4 regions of the Vogesella amnigena genome follow, and region 3 is predicted to be linked to each of the others. Evidence: predicted binding sites of a transcription regulator. Region 3 holds the regulator's gene; each other region holds the start of a gene.

Region 1 (7,147 bases), on a different contig from region 3:
GGTATCCAGGAACACGTTGATGGCACTCTGAGTTGTCTGCGTAGAGAGCGTGGAGTGATCGCCCCCCACTACCAGCGCACCGCCGTTGTCCAGGAACACGTTGTAGCTGCCATTGCTGGACTGCACCACGTTGACGTTCACCAGCTTGTTCAGGTCCACCACCAGCTTGTCACGCTGGTCCAGCAGATCGTTCGGGATCTTGTTGCCGTCGGACAGGATGGTGATTTCGCGGTTGATCTTGGCAAGGCTTTCCGACAGCGTGTTGATCTGCGCAACGTTCACTTCCACCGAGCTGCGCAGGTTCTGCCGCAGTTCCTCGATCTGGCTATTGGTGGTCTGGAAGCGGTCCACCAGCGCCTGTGCCTCGCTCAGCACCACCTGGCGGGTAGCGATGGAGGTCGGGTTGGCCGCGGCGGTCTGCATGGCGGTAAAGAACTGCTGCACCGAGGCCATGATGCCGGTGGAACTGTCGGTGAGCATGTTGTCGATGGTGCCCAGCGCATTTTTCTGCGCCTGCAGCGAACTGATATTGGAGGTTGTGGTGCGCAGCTCCACTTCGACAAACTGGTCGAACATGCGGCTGATACTGGCGACATCCGCACCCTGCCCCAGGAAGCCAAAGCCGTTGTACTGCGGCAGACGCGCATTCTGCGACACCACCTGACGCGAATAGCCTTCGGTACTCACGTTACTGATGTTATGGCTGGCGGCTTCCAGGTTCACCCTGGCAACGGCAACGCCGCTGGCGCCCAGGTTCAGCAAATTCATCGAACTCTCCTTACTGCTTTATATCGGCAATAGCAGCGCAAATTGAAGTCTTACAGTGCCGCGACATGGCGGGCGACTGCCTGCAGCTTGCTGGCATAGGCCGGATCGGTGGCATAGCCACCACGCTGCAACGCCGTGGCGTAGGCGCCGAAATCGCTCCCCTGGTTCAGGGCCTGCCGATAGCGGGAGCTGTTGCCAATCAGTTGTGCGTAGTCATCGAATGCCTGGGCATACGAGGAATAGGCGCGGAAGTTTTCCACCTGTTTTCTGGGCTTGCTGCCTTCGTATTCGGTGGTGAGCGCGGCTACCGTGCCGCCCTGCCAGCTGCCGCCGGCCTTGATGCCGAACAGGTTGAAGCTGTTCTGGCCATCCGCCTGGCGCAGCATGCGCTGGCCCCAGCCGGACTCCAGCGCGGCATGCGCCACCAGCACCTCTGGCGCCACGCCCAGCTTGTCGGCGGCACGTTGCGCGTGTGGCAGCAGCGCGCTGACAAAACCCTGCCGGTCTGCCGGCAGGCTATCGGCGGCAGCGGTAGCGCCAGAAGCCTGGCCTGCGGCCAACTGCGGCGCCTGGCCATAAGCCTGCTGCACACGGGCGGCGGCCACCGGCGGCAATTGCAGCGAGGCCGGCGGCAGTTCTTGCTGCCCGTCGGACAGATTTGCCGCCCGCAGCAATTGCTGGCTCAGCATGTCGGCCAGCCCCATGCCGCCACGCTCCACCAGCCCCTGTACCACTTGCTGGTCGTACATATTGCGGAAGGTGTCCATCTCGGCGGAGTCGTCATCGCCACCCAGCGGGTTTTCGCGCATGGCAGCCACCAGCTGGTTGAGCAGCAGGGCTTCGAACTGGCCGGCAACCGCCTTCATCGCCGCTTTCGGGTCCTTGCGGGACTGTTCGGCGATGCGCTCGGTGGAAGTCGGGTCCATGACCAGACGGTTGCTGAGGGAAGAGGCGGACATACGGCAAACTCCTGGGAATCTGCCCTAGTACAGCAATAATCGGGCCAGGGGCAACGGACACTCGCAAGTCCCGCCACGCCTGGCCCGTAATACACGGTGAACGCCCGGTCAGATGATCTGCAGATCGGCTTTCAGCGCCCCGGCAGACTTCATGGCCTGCAGAATCGACACCAGGTCCTGCGGTGTCGCCCCCACGGTATTGAGCGCGCTGACCACCTGCGACAGCGAGGCGCTGCGCGGCAGGTTCAGCACCTTGCCACCATCGGCCTTGACGGCAATATTTGCCTGGTTGGTGGTGACGGTATTGCCGCCGCTGAGCGGTGGCGGCTGGCTGACGCCGGGGGTGTTGCTGACGGTAACCGACAGGTTGCCATGCGCAATGGCGCACGGTTCCAGCGTTACCGCCTTGTTCATCACGATGGAGCCGGTACGGGCGTTGATGATTACCAGCGGCGTATCTTCCCCCGGTTCTACCGCGATGTTTTCCAGCCGCGACAGGAAGCGGATGCGGCTATCGCTGTCCATCGGTGCGCGCACTTCCAGGGTGGCGCCATCCAGCGCCCGCGCCACCGTGCCGCCCATCTCGCGGTTGATGGCCTGCACCACGCGGTTGGCGGTGGTGAAGTCGGATTCCTGCAGATTGAGCATTACCACCTCGCTGCCGGTGAAGGCAGTCGGCACCTCCCGTTCGATGGTGCCGCCGGAGGGAATGCGGCCAACGCTGAGCTGGTTGACCTGCGCCTTGCTGCCGCCAGATGACGCACCCGCGCCCCCTACCACCACATTACCCTGCGCCAGCGCGTAGATCTGCCCGTCGGCGCCCTTCAGCGGCGACATCAGCAAGGTGCCGCCCTTCAGGCTCTTGGCGTCGCCAATGGAGGAAACGGTAATGTCCAGCGGCTGGCCGCGACGGCCGAACGGCGGCATCACCGCGGTCAGCGATACCGCCGCCACGTTCTTGGGGTCGAGCTTGGTACCCGCCGGCACCTGGATACCCAGCTGATTGAGCATATTGGCCAGCGACTGGGTAGTGAACGGCGAGGAGCTGGACTTGTCGCCGCTGCCATCCAGGCCCACCACCAGGCCATAGCCCAGCAGCGGGTTGGAGCGCACGCCGGCCACCGTTGCCAGCTCCTTCAGACGCTGCGCCGCCAGCACATTCATGCTCAGCGCGCAGGCCAGTAGTGCCAGGCACCATTTTTTCATGCTCATATTCCGCCTCAGAAAGGAATCAGGGTCAGGAAAATCTTCTGCAGCCAACCAATATCGTTGAACAGCCGGCTGCGACCCTGGCTGACCTGCTCGATGCGGGCATCGGCCAGACGCGTGGATGCGATGGTACGGTCCTGGTTGATGTCGCGCGGATTGACCACGCCGGACAGACGGACAAACTGGTGCTCGTCATTGACCTTGAGCTGCTTTTCGCCGCTGACCAGCAGGTTGCCGTTGGCGTAGACATCGATCACCGTCACGGTAATGGTGGCCTGCAGCTTGCTGCTGTTCTTGCTGCTGCTGCTGCCATTGCTGCTGGCACTGCCGCTGCCGGAGAGGCTGGTCCCGGCCAGTTTCTTCTCGATCGCACCCGGCACGAACGGCAGGTTGAGGCTGGCGCCAATGGAACCATCGATGCTGCCATCGCGGCTACCGGCGGTATCCTCGCTGCTGGACGAGGTGGTGTTCTCCGCCACTGTCACCGTCAGGATGTCGCCCACCCGCAGCGGCACTTTGTCCTCGAAAAACGGCTGATAGCTGCCGCCCTGGAAAATGGAGCCCTCCGCCGGCACCGTCACCGCCTGTGGCTGCGGGCGCATGCTCATTGGCTGCTGGGTAATCGGTGCCGACTGGGTAGCGCAGCCGGCAAGCAGCAGCAGCGTGGTGGCGGCCAACAGCAGTTTGTTCATGATGACGATCCTGGCAACAAGGTTATGCAGCCTGCAGCATTACAGCTGGGTCAGCCGCTGCAGCATCTCGTCGGAGGTCTTGATGGCGCGCGAGTTCATTTCATAGGCGCGTTGCGCCTGGATCATGCCCACCAGTTCCTCCGCCACGTTGACGTTGGATTCCTCCAGGAAGCCCGACTTGATATTGCCAAAGCCCTGCAGACCGCCCACGCCGTTGATCGGCGCGCCGGAGGCCGGCGTTTCGCGGTACAGGTTGCCGCCCAGCGACTCCAGGCCGGCCGGGTTGATGAAATCCGCCAGTTCGATCTGACCGATATCGGTACGGGTCGCGCTGCCTGCCGGCAGGTAGGACACGGTGCCATCGGCGGCAACCTGGAAGGCGGTACCTTCCGGCAGTGTCAGTTCCGGCTGCACCGGGTAGCCCTCCGAGGTTTCCAGTCGGCCGGTGCCGCTGCGCTGCAGCTGGCCATTGCGGGTATAACCGGTTTCGCCATCCGGCATGGTGACCTTGAAAAAGCCGCGACCGTTGATCGCCAGGTCGAACACATTGTCGGTGGTGGACAGGCCGCCCTGGGTGTGCACCCGGGTGGTGGCCACCGGAGAGGAGCCCAGGCCGACATGCAGGCCGGTCGGCAGCGCCTCGCCGGTCTGCAGCTGCGAGCCCGGCTCGCGCAGGGTCTGGTACATCAGGTCGGCGAATACCGCATTGCTGCGCTTGAATGCCTTGGTGCCAACGTTGGCCAGGTTATTGGAAATGACATCCAGGCGAAACTGGCTGGATTCCATGCCGGTCTTGGCAATGTAAAGCGAACGCATCATGGTGGGATTACCTTGCGATTATGCGGCTTAGCTGTTCAGCGTCAGGATCTGGGTCGCCTGACGCGCATCCTGGTCCGCGGTCTGCATCAGGCGGACATTCAGGTCGTAGTGTTTGGCGTGGCTGATCATCTGTACCAGACTATCCACCACATTGACGTTGCTGCCTTCCAGCGCGCCACTGCGCACACGCACCGCCGGGTCGGCAGCCAGGTCTTCGCCATTGCTCTGGCGGAACAGGCCGTCGTCACCCTTGTACATGTCGCGCGGCTGCTGCGGGTTCACCAGCTTGATGCGGCCAACCTCCTGCGCCTGGCCGCCATTGGCCGGCACGGCATATACCGAACCATCCTGGCGTACATCCACCTTGCTGCCTTCCGGCACCTGCAGCGGCCCTGCCTCGCCGACGATGGCCAGCCCGCTACGGGTGCGCATGGTGCCGGTGGCATCCAGCTCGAAACCGCCGTCGCGGGTATAGGCCTCGGTACCGTCCGGCAGTTGCACGGCAAAAAAGCCCGGGGTGGTCAGCGCAAAGTCGAAATCGTTGCCGGTCTGCTGCAGCGCCCCCTGCGACAGATCGTGGCCAACGGTGTTGTCCACCTGGTAGACACGGGTGGGTGCGCCATCGCCGACTACCGGCAGCGCGCGGAACGACACCAGGTCGGCCTTGAAACCATTGGTGTGGACATTGGCAAGATTATTGGTGGTGGTCGCCTGCTGCCATTCGACATGCTTGGCGCCATTCATTGCCAGGTACAGCATCTTGTCCATCGGTTCACACCCTCAGTTCATTGATTAGCGCAGGTTCAGCAGGGTCTGCAGCACGGCATCCTGCGTCTTGATGGTCTGCGCGTTGGCCTGGTAGAAGCGCTGGGCGATGATCATGTTCACCAGTTCCTCGGTGGTATCCACGTTGGAGTCTTCCAGCGCACCGGAGCGCAGCGAGCCCATGCCGGAAGAATCCGGGCTGGCCACGCTCTTGGCGCCGGCATTGTCGGTGTATACCCAGCGGTTGTCACCTACCGGGCGCAGGCCCTGCGGGTTCACGAAGTTGTACAGCTTCACGCGGCCGATGTTCTTCACGTAACCATTGGAGAAGCGCGCGGTCACCAGTCCATCGGACGAGACGTTCACCCCGGCCAGACGCCCCAGCGGGTAACCGTCGTAGCTGAGGCGGGTCACCGAGAATTCGCCGGAGTACTGTGTGGTCTTGGCGAAATCCACGGTGATCGGGTCAGCCAGATCCAGGCCGGTGGTGGCGGCATCCATGGTGAACGTGGTCGGGAAATTGGTCTGGTCGTTGGTAACCAGCTGGCCCAGGCTGTCGAACTTGATCTGGGTACGCACGTACGGTGCCGCCGTGTTGGGAGTGGTGCCATCAGCATTGGTAATGGCGCCACCATCGATCTGGCGGTACACGTCCCATACGTTGTTGGCGCCATCACGCTTGACGAAGAAAGTGGTCAGCTCGTGCGAGGCGCCGAAGTTGTCGTAGAACTTGGTGGTATTGGTGTAGGAGTAGGAATCGCGGTTGGTCAGGCTGGGCAGATCGAAACCGCCGGGCGCTGCCGCATAGGGGATATCCGGGGTGCGGGTATCGTCGGCATCCAGGTTCAGGCTCCACACCACGTTGGTGGTCTGCTTGGCCACGCCCTCGCCTACGTTGTCGATGCTCAGCGGCTGCTCGGCACCCACTTCATTGCCGAAATCATCCAGCTTGTAACCGGTCAGGAAGTAGCCGTTATTCTCGAAGTAGCCGTTCTCGTTCAGCTTGAACTGGCCGTTGCGGGTGTAGGCGGCAATGCCGTCACCCTGCTCGTCGGAATTCACCTGAAAGAAGCCGGGGCCGGAAATCGCCAGGTCCAGCGGGTTCTGGGTGGTGGTGATATTGCCCTGGAAGAAGGCCTGCGCCACGTTCACGGTCTGCACGCCGATACCCACCTGGGTATTGCTCACCGCGGACAGGCTATTGGCGTAGATATCGGCAAACTCGGCACGCGAGCGCTTGAAGCCCACGGTGCTGGCGTTGGACACGTTGTTGCCGATCACATCCAGCTGCTTGCTGGCTGCGTTCAGACCGCTCAAACCTTGCTGAAAACCCATGATGTTCTCCTTCCAAACCTTAAGCCGTAATCAATTCCACGTCCGACAGGCTTACACGCTCACCGGAAGAAAGAACCAGACGGGGTTGTCCATTTTCAAACGCTACCGCACTCACCGAGTAACCCTGCAATGGCGTGGCTTCCACGGTTTCGCCCGCACTGCTGGCAGTGACGCGCACACCGTAGGTACCTTCAGCCACCGTATTGCCGTTGCGATCCTTGCCGTCCCAGGTGTAGCTGACCATGCCGGCCTCGCCGCCGGTCAGCTCCAGGGTGCGCAGCACACTGCCCCTGCTGTCCACGATATCCACCGACACCTTGTCGGCATCCGCGGCCAGCTTGAACAAGCCAGGAGCCGTGCCGTCCTTCAGATTGATGGCATTGCCTTCGGCCAGCACTTTCTTGCCGATCACATTGATGGCCGACATCGATTGGCCGGACACCTGCGCATCCATCATCACCTTCAGGGTAGCGTTCAGCTTTTCCAGGCCGGACACGGTGCTGATCTGCGACATCTGCGCAGTCATCTGGCTGTTGTCCATCGGGTTCAGCGGATCCTGCGACTGCATCTGGGTGGTCAGCAGCTTGAGGAAGCGGTTCT
Region 2 (7,147 bases), on a different contig from region 3:
GCCGTCCGGGCTGCGCCAGGCTAGCTCGCGGAAGGTGTCGGCCAGGGTGATCAGGTGCTTGTCGCGAATCGCCTGGCGCAGCTGGCCGTGGGTCATGTCGCTGCAGCCGCAGATGGCTTTCTCCGACTTGGGCTTCACGTCGGCGGCGCCGCCCACGCAGTTGATCAGGATCTGCTCCACCAGCCCAGTGCAGGAGCCGCAGGAGCTGGCTGCCTTGGTGTGCTTCTTCACGTCGTCCACCGTGAACAGGCCCTTCTCCTGGATCGCCTTGACGATGCTACCCTTGCACACGCCGTTGCAGCCGCACACTTCGGCCTCGTCCGGCATGCTCATGGCGCGGTTCTGGCCGGCATGGCCGGTGTCGCCGATGGCGCCCTCGCCCAGCATCAGCTGGTCGCGGATCTCATGCACGGCATGGCCTTCGCGAATCAGGCGGAAGTACCAGCCGCCATCGGCGGTGTCGCCGTACAGGCAGGCGCCCACCAGCTTGTTGTCCTTCACGATCAGCTTCTTGTACACGCCGCCCATCGGATCGGACAGCATGATCTCCTCGCAGCCGTCGCCGCCCATGAACTCGCCGGCGGAGAACACGTCGATGCCGGTAACCTTGAGCTTGGTGGAGGTGGCCGCCGGCACGTAGCGGGCAATGCCGTAGTTGGCCAGATGGTTGGCCGCAACCTTGGCCATGTCGAACAGCGGCGCCACCAGGCCGTAGCTCACGCCACGATGGCTGACGCACTCGCCCACGGCGTAAACGCGCGGGTCGAAGGTCTGCAGGAAATCATTCACCACCACGCCGCGGTCGCAGTACAGGCCAGAGGCTTCTGCCAGGCTGTAGTTGGGGCGGATGCCCACCGCCATCACCACCAGATCGGCCGGCACCGCGTCGCCATCCTTGAAGCGCACCGCACACACGCGGCCGCTCTCGCCCTGTACCAGTTCGGCGGTCTGCTTCTGCAGCAGGAACTTCAGCCCCTTGGCCTCCAGGCTCTGCTGCAGCAGGCGGGCGGCGGTCTTGTCCAGCTGGCGGTCCAGCAGCCATTCACCCAAGTGCACCACGGTCACTTCCATGCCACGTGCCAGCAGGCCGTTTGCCGCTTCCAGGCCCAAGAGGCCACCGCCGATCACTACCGCGTGGCGATGGCTGCTGGCGGCGCTGATCATCGCCTCCACATCGGCAACATCGCGGAAGGTCACTACCCCCGGCAGGTCCTTGCCCGGCACCGGCAGGATGAACGGGCTGGAGCCGGTGGCCAGCAGCAGGCGGTCATACGGCACGCTGGTACCGTCGGCAGCGCGCACCACGCGGCGGCCGCGATCGATGTCCACCACCGGTTTGCCCAGGTGCAGGGTAATGCCGTTGTCGGCGTACCAGTCCACATCGTTGAGCATGATTTCCGGCAGCGTCTGCTCACCGGTAAGCACCGGCGACAGCATGATGCGGTTGTAGTTGGCGTGCGGCTCGGCGCCGAACACGGTGATGTCGTAGGCGTCCGGAGCCAGCTTGATCAGCTCCTCCAGCGTGCGCACCCCGGCCATGCCATTGCCCACCATGACCAATTTCTGTTTGTCCATTGTGTTGCTTTCCTTTCCTGCCGGCTGCGCCGCTGCGGCCTTGCTACAGCACAGTCCAAAAGAAAAAGGTCCGCTGCCCGGAGTGGAATGCTCCGTGACAGCGGACCTCTTTGTCCCTACTTCCGCACCGCCATTGGCGCGAAAGACCTTTGCGTGTTTCAGTTCAGCAAGTGGCGTGCCAGCTTTAGCGGCCAGTTTTGAAGTAAGCCCACGATCTCGCGAGCAAAGGCGAGACAAGGCGAAATCGGCTGAGGAAGCGGAGTTTACAAGTAGTAAATGCGCATATCTGAGCCGAATTTAACGCCGTATCGCCGACGCGCAGCAGACCGTGCTCCGACTATTTGCGAGCCTTGCGGCCAAGCTCTGCCTTCGCTTGGTGCAGTGCGGCACGAAAACAGGGAATGTGAGCCAGGACTGTGCGGCCGGTAGCCGCTGGCGCTGCAACAAAAACCCCCGCTGTTTGGCGGGGGCTGGATACGGGCAATGTCGCTACACAGTGACTAGCGGCGACGCCAGCCATTCCACAGCGCAGTAATGATCAGCACCAGGAACAGCAGGCCGGTCCATGCCGGCATCGACTGCCCCAGGAAGGTCCAGCCAATTTCGGCACATTCGCCGCTGCCCTTGAATACCGTTTCCAGCAGCTGCTGCCACGGCAGCGTCTCCAGCATGAAGTCCAGCCCCGGCCCGCAAGCCGGCACCTGGTCCTTGGGCAGGTGCTGCAGGTAGACATGCCAGGCCGATACCGAGCCCCCTGCCAGCGCCGTCAGCGCCACCAGAGTGCTGGCCAGCCTGGCGCGCCACTGCTGCGGATTGAGCACGGCAAACAGTGCCGCGAGCACACCGGTGGCAATGATTCCCACCCGCTGGAAGATGCATAGCGGGCAAGGCTCCAGGCCCAGCACATGTTGGGCATACAAGGCAAAGGCCATGGCTGCCGCGCATAACAATGCAATGGCGGCAAAGCCCTGACGTTGAGTCAGATTCATGATTCCCCTTCAAGCAATAAGCAAAGACAATAATTGCAGACCATCAATATTCCAGAAAATTCAGCACCTCAACCTGGCGCGCCATGGCATCACGATAACCCAGCTCGATCAGCTCCTTGCAGTAGCCGGGTTCGAACAGCAGGTAGCTGGCAAGTACCGACCCTCGCTGGCGCATGGCGCCGGTACCACGCAGCAGGAAGCGCATTGCCGGCGGAAAACTTTGCACATGCTTATAGGCGATGGCTTCCAGCGACACACTCGGAGAAATATTAAACACATCCACCCGCTTCAGCGCTGTGCGGCCGCTGCTGCGCACATGTTCGTCGATCAGCGAGACCGTGTGATTGACCCGCGTCAGCCGTTCCATGTCGGCCGCCATGCTGTCAAAGAAGATGCTGTTGAGCAAGTGGCCGAATATCATCGCCAGCGTTGGCTTGTCGGCCTGCAGCCGTCGCTCCTGGCTGGGCCGGGTGGAGTTCAGCCCCACCACGAACAGTTTTTCCGCCCCCAAGTGCAAGGCTGGCGACAGCGGCGCCATCTGGCGGATGGCGCCATCGCAATAGAACCTGCCGCCGATGCTGGCGGCGGGAAAGATCAGCGGAATTGCCGAGGTGGCCATCAGGTGGTCGAGGCCAATGCGCTCGCGCACGCCGTGGCGCTGGTGCCGATCCCATTCGTCGATGCAGTCGGCGCCTTCGAAGAAGCTCACCGACTGCCCGGTACTGTAGCAGGAGGCTGTCAGCGCCAGCGCCCGCAGGTCGCCTCGATGAATGGACTGGGCAATGCCCTCGAACTGCACCGAATGCGACAGCAGCTCACGCAGTGGCGCGTTATCGAGAAAGCTGGGCGGGTTGTGCACCAGCTTGCCGCCGGTAAATACCGAGCCCCCCCACTGCAGAAAGGCCTGGGCAAAGAATGGCCAGTCGGAACGATAGATTTGCGGAACATGCAGCCCCTTCCACATCTTGGCCAGAAAGGCGGTGGCGCGGCGAAAATGCGTTGCCCCGGCAGCCAGCCCCACGGCATTGATGGCACCAGCCGAGGTGCCGCTGATGATGGGAAACGGATTACCACTGTTGCGCGGCAGCATGTGCGCCACCGCCATCAGCACCCCAACTTGATAGGCGGCGCGGGCGCCACCGCCGGCCAGTACCAGGCCCACTGCAGGCTTAGACTTGCTCATGACTCTCCCCTTTTTTTCATTATGGGACAGTATCAGCAGTTGCAAGTCATGCTTAATTACTGGGGCAAGTACAAATCAGGCCTCGCCTGCCACCATCATTTTTTCCAGCAGCACCGAGCCCATGTAACGGCTGCCCCGGCGGTCGATGTCATCGCCGATAGCCACGATGTGCTGCAGCATCTCGCGCAGGTTGCCGGCAATGGTGAACTCTTCCACCGGGTAGGCGATCACGCCGTTTTCCACCCAGAAACCACTGGCGCCGCGCGAGTAGTCGCCGGTCACCATATTGATGCCGTGGCCCATCAGCTCGGTAATCAGCAAGCCATTGCCCATCTGTCGCAGCAATGCTTGCAGGCCGCCAGTGGCGGTTGGCCGCACCAGCAGATTGTGCGAGCCGCCAGCATGGCCGGTGCTCTGCATGCCCAGCTTGCGCGCCGAGTAGCTGCCCAGGAAGTAGCCCTGCAGCACGCCATCCTTCACCAGCTCGCGCTCGCGAGTAGCTACGCCTTCCTCGTCGTAACAGCCGCTGGCCAGGCCACGCACCAGGAACGGGTCTTCGTGCACGTTCAGCAACGGCGATGCCACCTGGGTACCCAGCGAGTCCAGCAGGAAGCTCGACTTGCGGTACAGGCTGCCGCCACTCACCGCCTGCACCAGGTGCGACAGCAGGCTACCCGCCACCGGCGCCTCGAACAGCACCGGGTACTGGCCGGTCTTCACACGGCGGCCATCCAGCCGGCGCACGGTGCGCTCACCGGCCACGCGGCCAACCTCGGCAGCAGATAGCAAGTCTTCCGGGTGGCGTGCGCTGCTGTACCAGTAGTCGCGCTGCATGCTGTCGCCGCCGCTGGCCACTACCGCTGCCGACAGGCTATGGCGCGAAGTGGTCTGGCTGGCGACAAAGCCGCTGCTGTTGCCGTAGCTGTGACGGGTGACGTGGCTGGATACGCTGCCGCCTTCCGAATTACTGATGCGCGCATCCACCGCCCGCGCCGCATCCTCGCACTCGCGGGCGATATCGATGGCACGTTCCACCGGCAGGCTCCACGGCTGGTACAACTCCAGCTCGCGATCATTGGCGTGGTCGAACAGCAGCGCCTGGTCGGCCAGGCCGGCGCAGTCGTCCTCGGCGGTATAGCGCGCGATGTTCAGCGCCGCCGCCACGGTATCGGCCAGCGCCCGGTCGGAAAAATCGGAAGTGCTGGCATGGCCCTTCTTCTGGCCGATATACACCGTCAGCGATACGCCCTTGTCGCGATTGAACTCGATGGTTTCCACTTCGCCCAGGCGTACCGACACATTCTGGCCGCAACTTTCGGACACATCTGCTTCCGCTGCGGTAGCACCGCCATCTTTCGCCAGGCTGAGCATGCGGCCAACGATGTTTTCCAGGGTCGCTTCGCTATAAGAAAAAATTTGTTCCGACATATCCGCTTTCCGCTAGGTGCACGGCGCGCAGCTTGCTCAGGCGGCCGTAGCAGGGTGATTTCCGGTATCATACCAGCTTGACACTTTTCACAAGCTTTACCAATGGCCACTGATTACCTGAACGAAGACGACAACGGCCTGCCTCCAAGCCGTTCCCAGCTCAAGCGCGATAGCGAAGCCCTGCAGGAACTGGGCCGCGAGCTGACAGAGCTGCCGGCCGGCAAGCTCAAGAAAATGGAACTGGACGAGCATCTGCTGGTGGCCGTGCTCGACTACCAGCGCTTTACCGCCAACGGCGCCAAGCGCCGCCAGATGCAGTACATCGGCAAGCTGATGCGCGGCGTCGACCCGGCGCCGATCGAGGAAAAGCTGGCCGCACTGCGCGGCGATGCCAGCGCCCACACCAACTGGCTGCACCTGCTGGAACGCTGGCGCGAACGCATGCTGGAGGACGACAAGAACGTACAGCAGTTCATTGCCGAATTCCCCGAGGTGGACGTGCAGCAGCTGCGTACCACGGTGCGCAATGCGCGCAAGGAACGCGCCGAAGACAAGGCACCCAAGGCGGCACGCCAGCTGTTCCAGATGATCAAGGACCTGATCCCGCAGCAGGGCAAGCAGAAGAACGCGCCGGACGACGACTTCGACAACGAGGACGAACAGGCATGACACTGAAAATCGGGCTGGTGTCCATTTCCGATCGCGCCAGCCAGGGCGTATACGAAGACAAGGGCATTCCGGCACTGGTGGACTGGCTGACGCTGGCGATCAGTTCCCCATTCACCACCATCACCCGCCTGATTCCGGACGAGCAAGCCGAGATCGAAGCCTCGCTGCGGCAGCTGGTGGACGAAGAAGGCTGCCAGCTGGTACTCACCACCGGCGGCACCGGCCCGTCGCCGCGCGATGTCACCCCGGAAGCCACGCTGGCGGTAGCCGACCGCGTAATGCCGGGCTTTGGCGAGCAGATGCGTCAGATCAGCCTGAGGTTCGTTCCCACCGCCATTCTGTCGCGCCAGGTAGGCGTGATCCGCAAGCAGAGCCTGATCCTGAATCTGCCTGGCCAGCCCAAGGCCATTCGCGAAACCCTGGAAGGCCTGCGTGAAGAAGGCGTGGTAACCGTACCTGGGATTTTCGCCGCCGTGCCCTACTGCCTGGACCTGATCGGCGGGCCGTACGTGGAAACCCGCCCGGAGGTAGTCAAGGCATTCCGCCCCAAATCCGCCATCAAGCCGCAAGCCTGATGAGCTACCAGCCGCCGCGCTGGCTGCATGGCAGCCATGCCGACACCATCTGGCCGGCACTGTTCATCCGCCAGCGCCCGCCGGTGTACCGCCGCGAGCTATGGCCGACACCTGACGGCGGCGAGGTCGCGGTAGATCGCGTGGATGGCCAGCCGGGCGCCCCGCTGGTGGTACTGTTCCACGGCCTGGAAGGCAGCAGCCACAGCCACTACGCCATCGCACTGATGCAGGCAGTGGCGCAGCGTGGCTGGCATGGCGCAGTGCCGCACTTCCGCGGCTGCGGCGGCGTGGAAAACCAGCAGCCGCGAGCCTATCACGCCGGCGACTCGGCCGAGGTGGCATGGATTCTGCACCGACTGGCCAAGGAGCATCCGCAGCTGTTCGCGGCTGGCGTGTCGCTGGGCGGCAATATGCTGTTGCGTTACCTGGGCGAACAGCAAGAACAGGCGCTGCCCTTGGCTGCGGCCGCGGTATCGGTACCGATAGACCTGGGCGCCGCCAGTACCCGACTGGATCGCGGCCTCGGCAAATGGCTGTACACCCGCATGTTCCTGTCCACGCTGAAGCCCAAATCGCTGCGCCAACTGCAGCGCCATCCTCAACTGTTCGATGCACAGGCGCTGCGCCGCGCGCGCACCTTCGCCCAGTTCGACAACCTGGTCACCGCGCCGCTACACGGCTACCGCGATGTCAGCGACTACTGGGAACGCGCCAGCAGCAAGCCACTG
Region 3 (7,147 bases):
CATCCTTGTTGCGCTGGCCAAAAGCACGCCCCAGTGCCCACACCACCGCCAGTTTCAGCGGAATCAGCAACGCCAGCATCAGTAGGATGCTGGGCCACTCGACCAGCAGCACCCCCACATCCAGCCGCATGCCGACAGTAACAAAGAAGAAGCCCAGCAGAATGTCGCGGAACGGCTTGATGTCATCCTCTACCTGGAAACGGTATTCGGTTTCCGAGATCAGCATGCCGGCCACGAAGGCGCCCAGGGCAAGCGACAGGCCGGCCAGCTGGGTGATCAGCGCCACCCCCAGGGTCACCAGCAGTACATTGATCATGAACAGCTCGCCGGAGCGCTGCCGCGCCACCAGGTGGAACCAGCGCCGCATCAGCCTCTGGCCAAACACCAGCAACAGGCTGAGCACCAGCACCACCTTGACCAGCGCCAGCCCCAGGTCCAGCCACAGGTTGCCGGCGTTGGCCGCAAATGCCGGCAGCAGGATCAACAGCGGCACCACGGCGATATCCTGGAACAGCAACACCCCCATCGCCAGCTGGCCATGCGGCTGCGGCAGCTCCAGCCGCTCGGACAGCAGCTTGCTGACAATTGCCGTCGACGACATCGCCAGCGCTGCCGCCACGGCAAAACCACTCAGCGCCGAAGCGTGCAGGCTGCCGATCAGCCCGCCCACCAGCAGCATGCTCAGCAGCACCTGCGCCAGCCCGACGCCGAACACCAGGTGACGCATGGCCTTGAGCTTGGCCAGCGAGAACTCCAGGCCAATGGAAAACATCATGAACACGATGCCGATTTCGCCCAGGAACTCGGTTTCCGGCCCTTCCGGCACCAGATGCATCACCCCGGGGCCGGCCAGAAAGCCCACCACCAGATATCCGAGCATGGCCGGGACGCGCAGTTTGCGGCAGGCGGTTACCGCCAGCACCGCCACCAGCAACACCATCACTACAGGGAACAGGGAATGCATCGTGTCGGGAAACTCCTGGCGCTTTACCGCGCCCAAGCAAAAATTGCACCTACGGGACTGGGCCCGATTATAAGCTGATATAATTACCTTCTATGGATATTGCGCTCAAACAACAGCGTCTTGCGCTGGCACGCGAGGTGTTGCACACCGAAGCCGACGCCATCATCGCCCTGTCCGATCGGCTGGGTGATGACTTCCTGGCTGCCCTGGCACTGATACTGCAATGCAGTGGCCGCGTGGTGGTAACCGGCATCGGCAAGTCCGGCCACATCGGCAACAAGATCGCCGCCACGCTGGCCAGCACCGGCACACCGTCGTTCTTCATGCACCCGGCCGAAGCCGCGCATGGCGACCTGGGCATGCTCACCGAGCAGGATGTGCTGCTGGCGCTGTCCAACTCCGGCGAAAGCGCGGAAGTGGTGGCCCTGCTGCCGGCAATCAAACGCCGCGGCATTCCCATCATCGCCATGACCGGTCGGCCGCAATCCACGCTGGGGCGCGAAGCCACCGTGCACCTGGATGCGGCGGTGGAAAAGGAAGCCTGCACCCTGGGGCTGGCCCCCACCACCAGCACCACCGCCGCGCTGGCGCTGGGCGATGCCTTGGCGGTAACGCTGCTGGATGCGCGCAATTTCAAGCCGGAAGACTTCGCGCTGTCGCACCCCGGCGGCAGCCTGGGCCGCCGCCTGCTGGTACACATCAGCGACCTGATGCACAGTGGCGATGCGCTGCCGCAGGTATCGAGCGGCAGCTCGCTGAAAGAGGCGCTGCTGGAAATGACGCGCAAGGGTCTGGGCATGACCGCGGTGGTCGATGCCAGTGGCAGGCTCATCGGCATCTTTACCGATGGCGACTTGCGCCGCACACTGGACCAGACGCTGGACCTGGCCGGTCTTGCCATCGACGACGTGATGACGCGCAACCCGCGCACCATTGCGGCCAACCTGCTGGCGGTGGAAGCCGTCAAGGAAATGGAGCGCCGCAAGATCAACGGCCTGCTGGTGGTAGATCAGCAAGGCCGCCTTGCCGGCGCACTGAATATGCACGACCTGCTGAAGGCAGGCGTGGTTTAGGACCAGAACGATGCACCCGATTACCGAACTGGCCAAGCCGGTCAAGCTGCTGATCATGGATGTGGATGGCGTGCTCACCGACGGCCGCATCTTCATCACCGCCAGCGGCGAAGAGCTGAAGGCCTTCAATACCCTGGATGGCCACGGCCTGAAAATGCTGCAGTCCACCGGCGTGCAGCTGGCCATCATCACCGGCCGCGCCGCGCCCGGCGTAGCCCATCGCGCCCGAGGTCTGGGCATCGATCACTACTATGAAGGCGTGCACGACAAGCGCGCGGTATTTGCCGAGCTGCTGCAGAAAACCGGGCTGGATGCCAGCCAGTGCGCCTACATCGGTGACGACGTGGTGGACCTGCCGGTAATGTCGCGCGTCGGCTTTGCCGTGGCAGTGCCGGACGCGCCCAGCTTCGTGCGCCAGCACGCCCACTTTGTCACCGGTTGTGGCGGCGGCAACGGCGCGGTGCGCGAGCTGTGCGAACTCATCCTGCAGGCGCAGGGCAACTACGAACGCCTGATGGCGGCCTACCTGGCATGAAAACCCGCGCCGGCAAACTGTTCCCGCTGGGCCTGCTGCTGGGCATGGGCCTGCTGACCTCCTGGCTGGATATCCTCACCCAGTGGCAACAGCCGGCGCAGCGCGTACTCAACCCCAACCAGCCGGAATACACCATCGAGCAGGTCAGCGCCAAGCGCTTCGACGAGCAGGGCCGGCCTTGGCAGCAGTTGCACGCCGCCAGCATGTGGAAGCTGCCGCAAGCCGAAGCCGTGCATTTCACCGCGCCCGACCTGCAGCAATTCCAGCAAGGCACACCCGACTACCGCATCACCGCCAGCAGCGGCAGCTACCGCAAGTCGCTGGACATCGCCGATTTCAGCGGCCAGGTGCACCTGCAGCGCGCCAGCCAGAACGGCAAGGCGCCGATGCATCTGTATACCGAGGCGCTGCGCCTGGACAATCGCCAGCAACTGGCCTCCAGCCAGGTTGCCGTGCGCCTGGACTATGGCAGCTCGCAGATACGCAGTGTCGGTCTTATCTACAATCACCAAGCCGGACAGCTCAAGCTGCTGTCCCAAGTAAGGATGCACTATGTGCCATAACCTGAAGCTCGCCCTGCTGCTGGCTCTCAGCTGCGTTGCGGCCAACGTTCACGCCGAAAAAGCCGATAGCGGCAAGCCCATCGAACTGGCCGCCGACCGCGGCTCGCTGGATCAGAAACAGGGCATCAATATCCTGGAAGGCAATGTGGTAGCCACCCAGGGCACCCTCAGCATGCGCGCCGACAAGACCATCGTCACCCGCGATGCACAGGGCAACCAGACCCTGCAGGCCTTCGGCAGCCCGGCCACCTTCCGCCAGAAGGTGGATGGCAAGAATGAATACATCGAAGGCCAGGCCAGCCGTGTCGACTACACCAGTGCCAGCAACCTGGTAATTCTCACCGGCAAGGCACGCGTCAAGCGTGGCCAGGACCTGGTGACCGGCGAGCAGATCACTTACAACACCGTCAGCGAGGTGTACCAGGTAATGGGCAGCACTCCGAGCGCCAGCGGCACCCCCAAGGGCCGCGTCACCGTGATCCTCCAGCCCAAGCCGCAGGACAAGCCATGACGCAAAGCCGCCTGTCCATCCAGCATCTGAAGAAGACCTTCAAGAGGCGCACCGTGGTGCAGGACGTGTCGATGGACATCGCCAGCGGCGAAGTCATCGGCCTGCTGGGCCCCAACGGCGCCGGCAAGACCACCAGCTTCTACATGGTGGTAGGGCTGATTGCCGCCGATGCCGGCAGCATCACGCTGAATGGCGAAACCATCACCCACCTGCCCATCCACAAGCGCGCACGGCTGGGGCTGGGCTATCTGCCGCAGGAAGCCTCCATCTTCCGCAAGATGACGGTGGAAGAAAACATCCAGGCAGTACTGGAGGTGGCCGGCTTCAGCGGCGAGCTGCTGGACAAGGAGCTGGAACTGCTGCTGGACGACCTCAACATCGGCCACCTGCGCGAAAGCAATGCCATGGCGCTGTCCGGTGGCGAGCGCCGCCGCGTGGAAATCGCCCGCGTGCTGGCTACCCGCCCGCGTTTCATCCTGCTGGATGAACCATTCGCTGGCGTGGACCCGATCGCGGTGATCGACATCCAGAAGATCATTTCCTTCCTCAAGGAACGCGGTATCGGCGTGCTGATTACCGACCACAACGTGCGCGAGACGCTGCGCATCTGCGACCGTGCCTACATCATCTCCGAGGGGCGCGTGCTGGCATCCGGCCTGCCCACCGAGCTGGTCAGCAACGAACAGGTGCGCCAGGTCTACCTGGGCGAGCACTTCCACTTGTAAAGCGGCATGAAACAGACACTGCAACTCAAAGTCAGCCAGCACCTGACCCTGACCCCGCAATTGCAGCAGTCGATCAAGCTGTTGCAAATGTCCACCCAGGATCTTTCCACCGAGCTGGAACGCTACCTGCTGGAAAACCCGCTGCTGGAACGCGCCGATAGCGATGGCCCGGCCGAGCACGAGCAGCAGGCAGCGGCGGCCAGCGACACTCCCGCCGACAGCAGCAGTAGCGAGGAAGCGCCGCGTGAACGCGAGCGCGAGGAAATGGACCTCAGCGACTGGGGCAGCGGCGGTGGCGGCAGCGGCAGCCGCGATGACGACGACGAATTCGACCCCATCCTCAACACCCCCTGTCGCCCCACCCTGCGCGAGCACCTGGCAGCTCAGATCGGCGAACGTCCGCTGAGCCGCCGCGACAGCGCGCTGCTCACCCTGCTGATCGACGAGCTGGACGAAGACGGCTACCTCACCACCCCGCTGGACGAGTTTGCCGCCAGCCTGCCGCTGGAACTGGACATCGATACCGACGAGCTGGAGTACCTGCGCAAGCTGCTGCTGCAGTTCGAGCCGGTAGGGCTGGGCAGCCGCGACCTGGCCGAATTCCTGCAGCTGCAGTTGGCCGCATTGCCGGCTACTGCCCCATCACGCGAGCTGGCGCTGACGCTGGTGCGCGAACACCTGGCCCTGCTGGGCAACCGTGACTACGTGCGGCTAAAGAAGCTGCTGGCCGTTGGCGAAGCCGAACTGCGCGCGGCCCACCAGCTGATAGCCACCCTGCGACCGCGGCCAACCAGTGGCTTCGACCAGGGCGATACCCACTACGTGGTGCCGGATATCCATGTGATTCGGCGCAACGGTCGCTGGATTGCCCAGCTCAACCGTGGTGCCTTGCCGAAACTGCAGGTAAATCAACTGTATGCCGGCATGCTGCAGCAGCGAGACAGCAGCCACAACCTGGGCGGGCAACTGCAGGAGGCGCGCTGGCTGGTAAAAAACATCCAGCAGCGGTTTGACACTATTCTGAAAGTGTCGGAAGCTATCGTTGACAGGCAACAGGCGTTCTTTGAACACGGCGAAGTGGCCATGCGCCCATTGATTCTGCGCGATATCGCGGATGAACTCGGGCTGCATGAGTCGACGATTTCCAGGGTAACCACCCAGAAGTATCTGCTGTGCAGTCGAGGCCTGTTCGAGCTCAAATACTTCTTCGGCAATGCGCTGGAAACCGATAGCGGTGGCGAATGTTCCGCCACGGCGATCAAGGCGCACATCCGCCAGATCATCGATGCTGAAGACAGCAAGAAACCGCTGTCCGACAGTGCCATCGCCGACCGTCTCACGGCACAGGGCATACAGGTTGCCAGGCGCACCGTAGCCAAGTATCGTGAAGCTATGCAGATACCGCCAGTTAACCTTCGCAAAGCACTTTAACAACGAGTGCGAAGAAACCCCGGTACGGCCAGCCCGACCGTGCCGTTCACAGAAGGAGTCAGGGTATGAACCTCAAAATTACCGGTCTACACCTCGAAGTTACCCCGTCCCTGCGCGAGTTCATCGAGAGCAAACTGGAACGCATCACCCGCCATGTCGATAACGTGATCGGCATCACCGTGACGCTGTCCGTGGATAAACTGGTACAAAAAGCGGAGGTCAATGTGCATCTGGCAGGCAAGGACATTCACGTGGAGGCAACCGATGCCGACATGTACGCCGCCATCGATGCCCTGATGGACAAACTGGACCGTCAGGTACTCAAGTTCAAGGAAAAACAGGGGGAACATCGTAGCGCAGCGCCGCAGGCCAATGCCGCCGACGCCGCCCTGTAAATCAGGATGACAGCAAGATGACAACGGGAGCCACAGGCTCCCGTTTTTGCTGGCCACAACCACCCGCGTTGCTATGGAAAATGCCGGACTCAGCGTAGAATGGCCGACGTTTTTCTGCCCCCACAGACATCATGAGCTTGATCGGCAAAATACTTCCCCTGTCCCATGTTCTGGCCGACCTGGAAATCTCCAGCAAGAAGCGCCTGTTCGAACAGATTGGCCTCTTGGTAGAGAACAGCTTCGGCATTGCGCGCAGTGACGTGTTCGACAGCCTGTTCGCCCGCGAGAAGCTGGGCTCCACTGGCCTGGGCCAGGGCGTGGCCATTCCGCATGGCCGTATCAAGGGCCTGAAGGAAGCCACCGGTTTCTTCGTGCGCCTGAAAACGCCGATTCCGTTCGAAGCGCCGGACGGCAAGCCGGTAAACCTGCTGTTCGTGCTGCTGGTACCGGAACAGGCCACCGACCTGCACCTGCAGGTGCTGTCCGAGCTGGCGCAGCTGTTCTCCAGCCGCAGCCTGCGCGAAAAGATGTGCTGCGCCGACAACCTCACCCTGCACGCCATGCTTTGCGAAGACAGCTCCCATGCCTAATGTCACGGTCCGCCGCCTGTTTCAGGACAATCAGCACAAACTCAACCTTAGCTGGGTAGCCGGCAAGGCCGGTTCCGACAACCTGATTTCCAACGACGAGCAGCGGCCAACCCAGGCGCTGGTCGGTCACCTGAATTTCATTCACCCCAACCGGGTGCAGGTGCTGGGCCTGGCCGAGGTGGAATACCTGGACAAGCTGGAGCAGGCCGCCGCGCGTACCGCGCTGGACCAGCTGTTCCACAAGACCATGGCGGTGGTGATCGTGGCCAACGGCCAGACCGTGCCCAAGCTGCTGCAGGACTACTGCCAGAGCCACAGCGTGCCGCTGATGAGCACGCCGCTGGAAAGCCCCTACCTGAT
Region 4 (7,147 bases), on a different contig from region 3:
GCGTAGCAGGTGCTTGAGCCGCTGGCCGCCGCTGCGCGCGGCGTTCAGGTCCATCAGCGCCCGCTGCAGGCCACGATGCGCCGCTACCGGGGCATCGGAGGTGGTATCACTGCCGCAGGCGATGCCGGCATCGATCTGGCCGAGGGCGATCTTGTTGGCTACCAGGATCGCCGCTTCCAGCCCGGTGCCGCAGGCCTGCTGTACATCGTAGGCAGGGGTCGCCGGATGCAGGCCGGACGACAGCACGCATTCGCGTACCAGGTTCCAGTCGCGGGCATGTTTCATCACCGCCCCCCCCACCACCTCGCCCAGCAGCTTGCCGTGCAGGCCGTATTTGTCCACCAGCCCTTTCAGGGTGTCGGTGAGCATGGTCTGGTTGGAAAGCTGGGCATAGGCAGTGCCGGAACGGGCAAAGGGAATGCGGTTGGCCCCGACGATGGCCACCCTGCGGGGAGTTGCGGTAAGCATGTGTGTACGCCTCGTGTTGTCTGTGCTGTACCTGCATTAGGCAGCAGGCTATCAACACAGTTAAACATTCGTTTGAATTTTACACAAGCATGCTTGCCACCAGCACTGCCTCAGGCCGGTTGTGGCTGAAAGCAGCGCCAGCCATTGCGCCCGGCGGCCTTGGCCTGGTACAGCGCGGCGTCTGCCTGCTGCAGCAGCAGGTCCTCGCTGCACCCGCCATCATTGGCAAGACTGATGCCGGCAGAAAAACTCAGCCCACTCAACTCTCCATCGTGGCTCTGCAGGCGGATGCCCGCATAGGCGGCCTGCAATTTGCGCAACAGTGCCGCCACCTGCTCGGCATTGCGCTGCGGCAGCACTAGGCAGAATTCCTCGCCACCATAGCGGGCCGCAATGTCCTCCGGCTGCAGCAGGCCGATGAACAGCGCGCTGAACTGTTTCAATACGGCATCGCCCACGGCGTGGCCGTGCTGATCATTCACTGCCTTGAAATGGTCCAGGTCGATCAGCACCAGGTGCAGTGGCTGCTGCTGGCGCTCGGCGCGCTGCAGCTGCTGCGGCAGGCGCTGGTGCAGGTAGCGGCGGTTGTACAGCCCGGTCAGCGGGTCGCGGCTGGCCTGCTCGCGCAGTTGCGTCTGCAGCTGCTCCACTTCGGCCATGCGTGCGGCCAACTCCAGGTTGAGTTGATGCAGGGCATTGCGCGCCACCTCCGCCTCCCCCTGGCGGCGCAGCGCCAGGTCGCGCTCGTAGGCGACCCTATCCGCCGCCAGCTTCAGCTGCAGCGTGCGCTGGTGGAAAAAGCGGTAGCCCAGAAATACCAGCGCGAACAGCAGCACCGACATCACCCAGTACACCGACAAGGCGGAATCGCGGTACAGCATGGCGCGTTGCTGCCAGGCGCCGGAGCTGTCGCCGCCCAGCGTCATCACGCTGCGATCGGCCAGCAGGAAGGATAGCCACAGAAACGCCAGCACCCCGGCCAGCGACGCCAGCGCTACCAGCAAGCCCCAGCGCGTAGCCTGCGGCTGTGGGGCCGGCTGCGGCCAGTGCCGCTGCCGCCAGCGCTGCAGTCGGGACGTGCACAGCAGCAGCAAGGGGCCGCAGCTGACCACCGTCTGCAGGAAATTGCCGCTCCACCAGCCCTGCCACACCTGGAACGCCCCCATGGCCGACAGCTGGTTGGTATAACTCCAGATAAACGAGCCGGTAGCGCTGGAGACGCCGGAAATGAAACAGACCGAAATGAAGAACAGCAGCGAGGACAGCGAGGACGGCACGTAGCGCACATTCACGTGCTGGTACACCAGTGCCAATACCAGCAAGCCCAGCGGATTGGCGCAGGAGAACAGCAGCGCCCAGCCCGGTGACAGGCCGGAGAGTATGGCCACGGTCAGAGTGGACAGGTAGGCCAGCGGCGCGCCCCAGGCATAGCCGAACCACAGTACCCACAGCGTGCTGATGGTCAGCGGCGGGTAGATGCTGAGCACGAAGCTCAGCTCGCCCAGGCGGGCATTGAAGCCGTACCAGCCGCCATACAGCTGCACCATGGCCAGCCACAGACAGGCAGCCAGCGATAGCAGCCAGCCCATCAGCAGATGCCAGCGTGCCGGGCCGGTAGCCGCGGTGTGCCACGCAGACAAGGGCAACGGCTGGTAGACGCCATCCGTGCGCTGGGTCTTGTCATCTGGCATCACTACGGTTTTCCCTGAAAACATGTCTTGCGTTTCGATAATTAGATTTGATCAATATACGTTGCGCCCAACTGTGGCGACAAGCTGTCTCACCGGACAAGTCCCTGCTCCAGTCAGGGGCATGCTGCACCAGCATGACGCCCGTATTGCGGCAGCCCGTGCGCATGCCTTATTTCGGGGCAAAATCCCGCCAGCTTGAATGTTTTTTTGTTGCCGCCCACTGGCACAGGCCTTGCTGAACTGTTGCTGACAATGAACAGCAGGAGAACGCGCCATGCATGCCCTGACCTTGCCCGAAGCGCACCATTACGACGAAATGCTGCTCGCCAGCGGCGGCATCCGCCCGCATTACCGCGACTTTGCCCACTGGCTGCACTCGCAGTCGCCGCAGACCCTGGCCCGCAAGCGCGCCGAAGCCGACCTGATGTTCCACCGCGTCGGCATCACCTTCGCCGTGTACGGCGACGATTCCGGCGCCGAGCGACTGATTCCCTTCGACAGCGTGCCGCGCATCATTCCCGCCAGCGAATGGCGCACGCTGGAGGCCGGCATGCGCCAGCGCGTTACCGCGCTGAATGCTTTCCTGCACGACATCTACCACGAGCAGCACATCGTAAAGGCCGGCATCATCCCGGCCGAGCAGGTGTTCTCCAACAGCCAGTACCAGCCGGCGATGCAGGGGCTGGACCTGCCGCACCGCATCTATGCGCACATCACCGGCGTGGACGTGATCCGCCACAACGACGGCAACTTCTACGTGCTGGAAGACAATCTGCGCGTGCCCTCCGGCGTGTCCTACATGCTGGAAAACCGCAAGATGATGATGCGGCTGTTCCCGGAGCTGTTCGCCAGCCACGCGGTGGCGCCGGTGCAGCACTACCCCACCCTGCTGCTGAACACCCTGCGCCACGCCAGCCTGGCGGAAAACCCCACCGTGGTGGTGCTCACCCCCGGCCACCACAACAGTGCCTATTTCGAGCACGCCTTCCTGGCGCAGCAGATGGGCGTGGAGCTGGTGGAAGGCCAGGACCTGTTCGTGAAGCACAACCGCGTGTACATGCGCACCACCGCCGGCCACAAGCAGGTGGACGTGATCTACCGCCGCATCGACGACGCCTTCCTCGACCCGCTGGCCTTCCGCGCCGACAGCATGCTGGGCGTGCCGGGGCTGTTGTCGGTGTACCGCAGCGGCGGCGTGATCCTGGCCAATGCCATCGGCACCGGCGTGGCGGACGACAAGTCCATCTACCCCTATGTACCGGACATGATCCGCTTCTATCTGAGCGAGGAGCCGCTGCTGCAGAACGTGCCCACCTGGATGTGCCGCCGCCCGGCGGAGCTGGACCACGTACTCAACAACCTGGCCGAGCTGGTGGTGAAGGAAGTCCACGGCGCCGGTGGCTACGGCATGCTGATCGGCCCGGCCGCCAGCAGCGCCGAGATCGAGGACTTCCGCCAGCGCATTCTTGCCGACCCGGCCAACTACATTGCACAGCCCACGCTGTGCCTGTCGTCCTGCCCCACCTTCGTGGAAGCCGGCATTGCGCCGCGCCACATCGACCTGCGCCCCTTTGTCCTCTCTGGCCGCGAGATCAGCATGGTGGCCGGCGGGCTGACCCGCGTGGCACTCAAGGAAGGCTCGCTAGTGGTGAACTCGTCCCAGGGCGGCGGCACCAAGGACACCTGGATACTGGAGGACTGATCATGATGCTCTCGCGCACCGCTTCCCAGCTGTACTGGATGAGCCGCTACATGGAGCGCGCCGAAAACCTGGCGCGCCTGCTGGACGTGACCCACAGCCTGTCGCTGCTGCCGCAATCCCGCGGCGGCGCCGACATTGCCGCCGCGCTGGCCACCACCGGCGCGCTGGACGCCTGCCGCGCCCGCCACCCGCAGCTTGCCGCCGCAGACGTGCTGCACTTCATGACCTTCGATGCGGCCAACCCGGCCAGCATCATCAGCTGCCTGAAATACGCCCGCGAAAACGCCCACGCCGTGCGCGGCAAGATCACCGGCGAGATGTGGGAGAACATCAACGCCAGCTGGCTGGAGGCACGGCTGATGGCTGCCGAAGGCCGCCCGCTGGCTGGCTTCTTCGACTGGGTGAAGGAGCGCTCGCACCTGTTTCGCGGCACCACCTACGGCACCATTCAGCGCAATGACGCGTTTTCCTTCATTCGCCTGGGCACCTTCCTGGAGCGCGCCGACAACACCGCGCGGCTGATCGACGTGAAATCGCACCTGGTGGGCCATGAGCTGGACGACAGCGCGGCGGATTTCTACCTGTGGGGCGCGTTGTTGCGCTCGCTGGGCGCCTTCGAGGCCTACCATGAGCTGTACCGCGACAGCCTCAGCGCACGGCGCGTGGCCGAGCTGCTGATCCTGCGCCCGGACGTGCCTCGCTCGCTGCGCGCCTGCGTGGACGAAATCGCCGAACTGCTGCCGCGCATCCAGGGCGATACCGGCCACCGCGCCAAGCGATTGGCCGCCACCCTGCATGCCGAGCTGTGCTACGACCAGATCGACAGCATTCTCGCCGGCGGGCTGCACGCCTACCTGGCGCAGTTTCTCAGCCAGATCCACGCACTGGGCGATGCGGTGCACGGCGCCTATCTGGAGGCAGCATGAGCGAATTGATCATCCGCGAGGCGACCCCGGTCGATGCCGCCGCCATCTGCGCCATCTACAACCCCTACATCGAGTACACCACCATTTCCTTCGAGGAGAAGCCAGTGAGCGTGGCCGACATGGCCGAGCGCATCGCCAGTACCCAGGCACAGGGTCTGCCGTGGCTGGTGGCCGAAGCCGAGGACGGTGAGCTGTTCGGCTACGCCTACGCCAGCCGCTGGCGTGCGCGGCCGGCCTACCGCCACAGCGTGGAAGCCAGCATCTACCTGCGCCAGGCCACTGTGGGCCAGGGCCTGGGCAAGCTGCTGTACCGCGAACTGCTGCAACGGCTCACCGCACTTGGCCTGCGCACGGTAATCGGCGGCGTGGCGCAACCCAACCCGGCCAGCGATGCGCTGCACCGCGCGCTGGGCTTCAAGCAAGTCGCCAACTTTGAGCAGGTTGGCCGCAAGTTCGGACGCTGGCTGGACGTAGCCTACTGGCAACTTTCACTGACCGCTATCTAGCAGGGGGCAATATGCAACTCACCATCGATCACGAAACCGTGTACCGCTACGACGCCACTGTCAGCCACAGCACCCAGTACCTGCGGTTGACCCCGCCGCAAAGCAGCCACCAGCGCATCATCAGCTGGCAGCTGGAACTGCCGGTGGCGGCCAGCGAAAGTACCGACGCCTACGGCAATATCCTGCACGTGCTCACCCTGGACACCCCGCACAGCGAGATCCGCCTGCGCGCCCACGGCGTGGTGGAAACCAGCGACGACTGGGCGGCGGAAGCCGAGATGCTGCCGCCGCCGGTATTCCTGCGCGGTAGCACGCTGACCGAACCGGACGATGCCATCCGCGCGCTGGCGACCAGCCATGCCGCCGCCATTGCCGCCGACGCGGAGGCCGGCCTGGCCGCGCTGATGCTGGCCGTGGCCGACGCCATGCCCTACACCGGCGGCGTCACCCAGGCGGAGACCAGCGCCAGCGCGGCGCTGGCGCTGGGTGCCGGCGTGTGTCAGGACCACAGCCATGTGTTCATCGCCGCCTGCCGCAGCCTGGGGCTGCCGGCCCGCTATGTCAGCGGCTACCTGCTGAGCGACCGCGATACCCACGTGGCCAGCCACGCCTGGGCCGAAGTGCATGCCGGCGGCCGCTGGCTGGGCTTCGACATCAGCAACCGCATGCGCCCGGACCGCCACCACCTGAAGCTGGCGGTGGGGCTGGACTACACCGATGCCAGCCCGGTACGCGGCGTGCGCCGTGGCGGCGGCAGCGAGGCGCTGCAGGCGCATGCGCGGGTAACGGAGGCGGATCAGCAATGACTTACTGCGTAGGCATGGTGCTGGACGAGGGGCTGATCTTCGCCTCGGATTCGCGCACCAACGCGGGGGTGGACCATGTGGCCACCTTCCGCAAGATGAACGTGATCGCAGTGCCGGGCGAGCGGCAGATCGTGCTGCTGAACGCCGGCAACCTGGCCACCACCCAGAGCGTGGTGAGCCTGCTGAAAAGCCGGCTCAGCCACGATGCGGCCAACCTGCACACGGTAAGCAGCCTGTACCAGGCGGCGGAGCTGGTGGGCAAGACGGTGCGCGAGGTGATCGCGCGCGACGACAACGGCCAGACCCAGAGCCAGGGCGTGGACTACAGCTGCAGCTTTCTGCTGGGCGGGCAGATCAAGGGCGAGCCGCCACGGCTGTTCCAGGTCTACCCGCAGGGCAATTTCATCGAGGCCACGCCGGACACGCCCTATTTGCAGATCGGCGAAGCCAAATACGGCAAGCCCATCCTCGACCGGGTGATACGCCACGACACGCCGCTGGCGCAGGCGATCAAGTGCACGCTGATCTCCTTCGATTCCACCATCCGCTCCAACCTGTCGGTTGGGCTGCCCATTGATCTGTTGTGGCAGCAGCGCGATAACTTTGACTTCGCGCCGCGCCACCGCGTGACCGAGGACGACCCCTACTTCCAGACCCTGCGCCAGGGCTGGGGCGAGGGCCTGCGCAGCGTGTTTGGCCAGCTGCCGGATGCGCTGTGGTTCAAGGAGGGCGACGGCGGCTAGCTGCCATGGCGGGGCCAGCAGGCCAGGCCATGGCGGGTAGCACTCAACGCGCCGGCTGATCGCTTAGCGTGCGCAGATTGGCCTGCAATGCCGGGCTCATCGGCATGGACAGCATTGCCTGCCGTGGCGGAATCGGTGACTGGAACCACAGGGCATACAAGCGGGCAAAGCGTCCGGAGCGCATCAGCCCGGCAATGGCGCCATCCACCAATGCCTTGAACGCCGGGTCGTCCTTGCGCAGCATGCAGGCATAAGGCTCCACCTGCAGCGTGTCGCCCACCACCTCGAATTGCTCCGGGTTGGCC

The links. The regulator sigma-54, encoded in region 3, starts transcription at its own class of promoters, with help from an activator protein. The targets are predictions, from matches to a motif close to CTGGCACGCTTCATGCTT.
Positions count from the first base shown of each region.
Region 1: a site for sigma-54 is predicted at 1,758-1,775, ahead of flgJ (flagellar assembly peptidoglycan hydrolase FlgJ). Genes of this name have one in related genera too.
Region 2: a site for sigma-54 is predicted at 1,740-1,757, ahead of nirB (nitrite reductase large subunit NirB). Genes of this name have one in related genera too.
Region 4: a site for sigma-54 is predicted at 2,380-2,397, ahead of ACFOKJ_RS07065 (circularly permuted type 2 ATP-grasp protein). Genes of this name have one in related genera too.

Region 1 is NZ_JBHRYH010000009.1:163,011-170,157, forward strand. It holds gene flgK (flagellar hook-associated protein FlgK) at 1-768, opposite strand, end outside; gene flgJ (flagellar assembly peptidoglycan hydrolase FlgJ) at 819-1,727, opposite strand; gene ACFOKJ_RS04310 (flagellar basal body P-ring protein FlgI) at 1,836-2,933, opposite strand; gene ACFOKJ_RS04315 (flagellar basal body L-ring protein FlgH) at 2,948-3,628, opposite strand; gene flgG (flagellar basal-body rod protein FlgG) at 3,668-4,447, opposite strand; gene flgF (flagellar basal-body rod protein FlgF) at 4,475-5,215, opposite strand; gene flgE (flagellar hook protein FlgE) at 5,240-6,547, opposite strand; gene ACFOKJ_RS04335 (flagellar hook assembly protein FlgD) at 6,567-7,147, opposite strand, start outside.
Region 2 is NZ_JBHRYH010000046.1:32,036-39,182, forward strand. It holds gene nirB (nitrite reductase large subunit NirB) at 1-1,575, opposite strand, end outside; gene ACFOKJ_RS15850 (disulfide bond formation protein B) at 2,076-2,564, opposite strand; gene ACFOKJ_RS15855 (patatin-like phospholipase family protein) at 2,608-3,747, opposite strand; gene pmbA (metalloprotease PmbA) at 3,823-5,175, opposite strand; gene yjgA (ribosome biogenesis factor YjgA) at 5,278-5,844, shown strand; gene mog (molybdopterin adenylyltransferase) at 5,841-6,419, shown strand; gene ACFOKJ_RS15875 (YheT family hydrolase) at 6,419-7,147, shown strand, end outside.
Region 3 is NZ_JBHRYH010000023.1:22,345-29,491, forward strand. It holds gene ACFOKJ_RS11730 (cation:proton antiporter domain-containing protein) at 1-964, opposite strand, end outside; gene ACFOKJ_RS11735 (KpsF/GutQ family sugar-phosphate isomerase) at 1,057-2,037, shown strand; gene ACFOKJ_RS11740 (KdsC family phosphatase) at 2,048-2,572, shown strand; gene lptC (LPS export ABC transporter periplasmic protein LptC) at 2,569-3,135, shown strand; gene lptA (lipopolysaccharide transport periplasmic protein LptA) at 3,125-3,646, shown strand; gene lptB (LPS export ABC transporter ATP-binding protein) at 3,643-4,371, shown strand; gene ACFOKJ_RS11760 (RNA polymerase factor sigma-54) at 4,378-5,802, shown strand; gene hpf (ribosome hibernation-promoting factor, HPF/YfiA family) at 5,868-6,197, shown strand; gene ACFOKJ_RS11770 (PTS sugar transporter subunit IIA) at 6,329-6,787, shown strand; gene hprK (HPr(Ser) kinase/phosphatase) at 6,780-7,147, shown strand, end outside.
Region 4 is NZ_JBHRYH010000016.1:6,139-13,285, forward strand. It holds gene ACFOKJ_RS07055 (acetyl-CoA C-acetyltransferase) at 1-468, opposite strand, end outside; gene ACFOKJ_RS07060 (sensor domain-containing diguanylate cyclase) at 579-2,159, opposite strand; gene ACFOKJ_RS07065 (circularly permuted type 2 ATP-grasp protein) at 2,434-3,861, shown strand; gene ACFOKJ_RS07070 (alpha-E domain-containing protein) at 3,864-4,787, shown strand; gene ACFOKJ_RS07075 (arsinothricin resistance N-acetyltransferase ArsN1 family B) at 4,784-5,293, shown strand; gene ACFOKJ_RS07080 (transglutaminase family protein) at 5,305-6,099, shown strand; gene ACFOKJ_RS07085 (peptidase) at 6,096-6,842, shown strand; gene ACFOKJ_RS07090 (amino acid ABC transporter substrate-binding protein) at 6,886-7,147, opposite strand, start outside.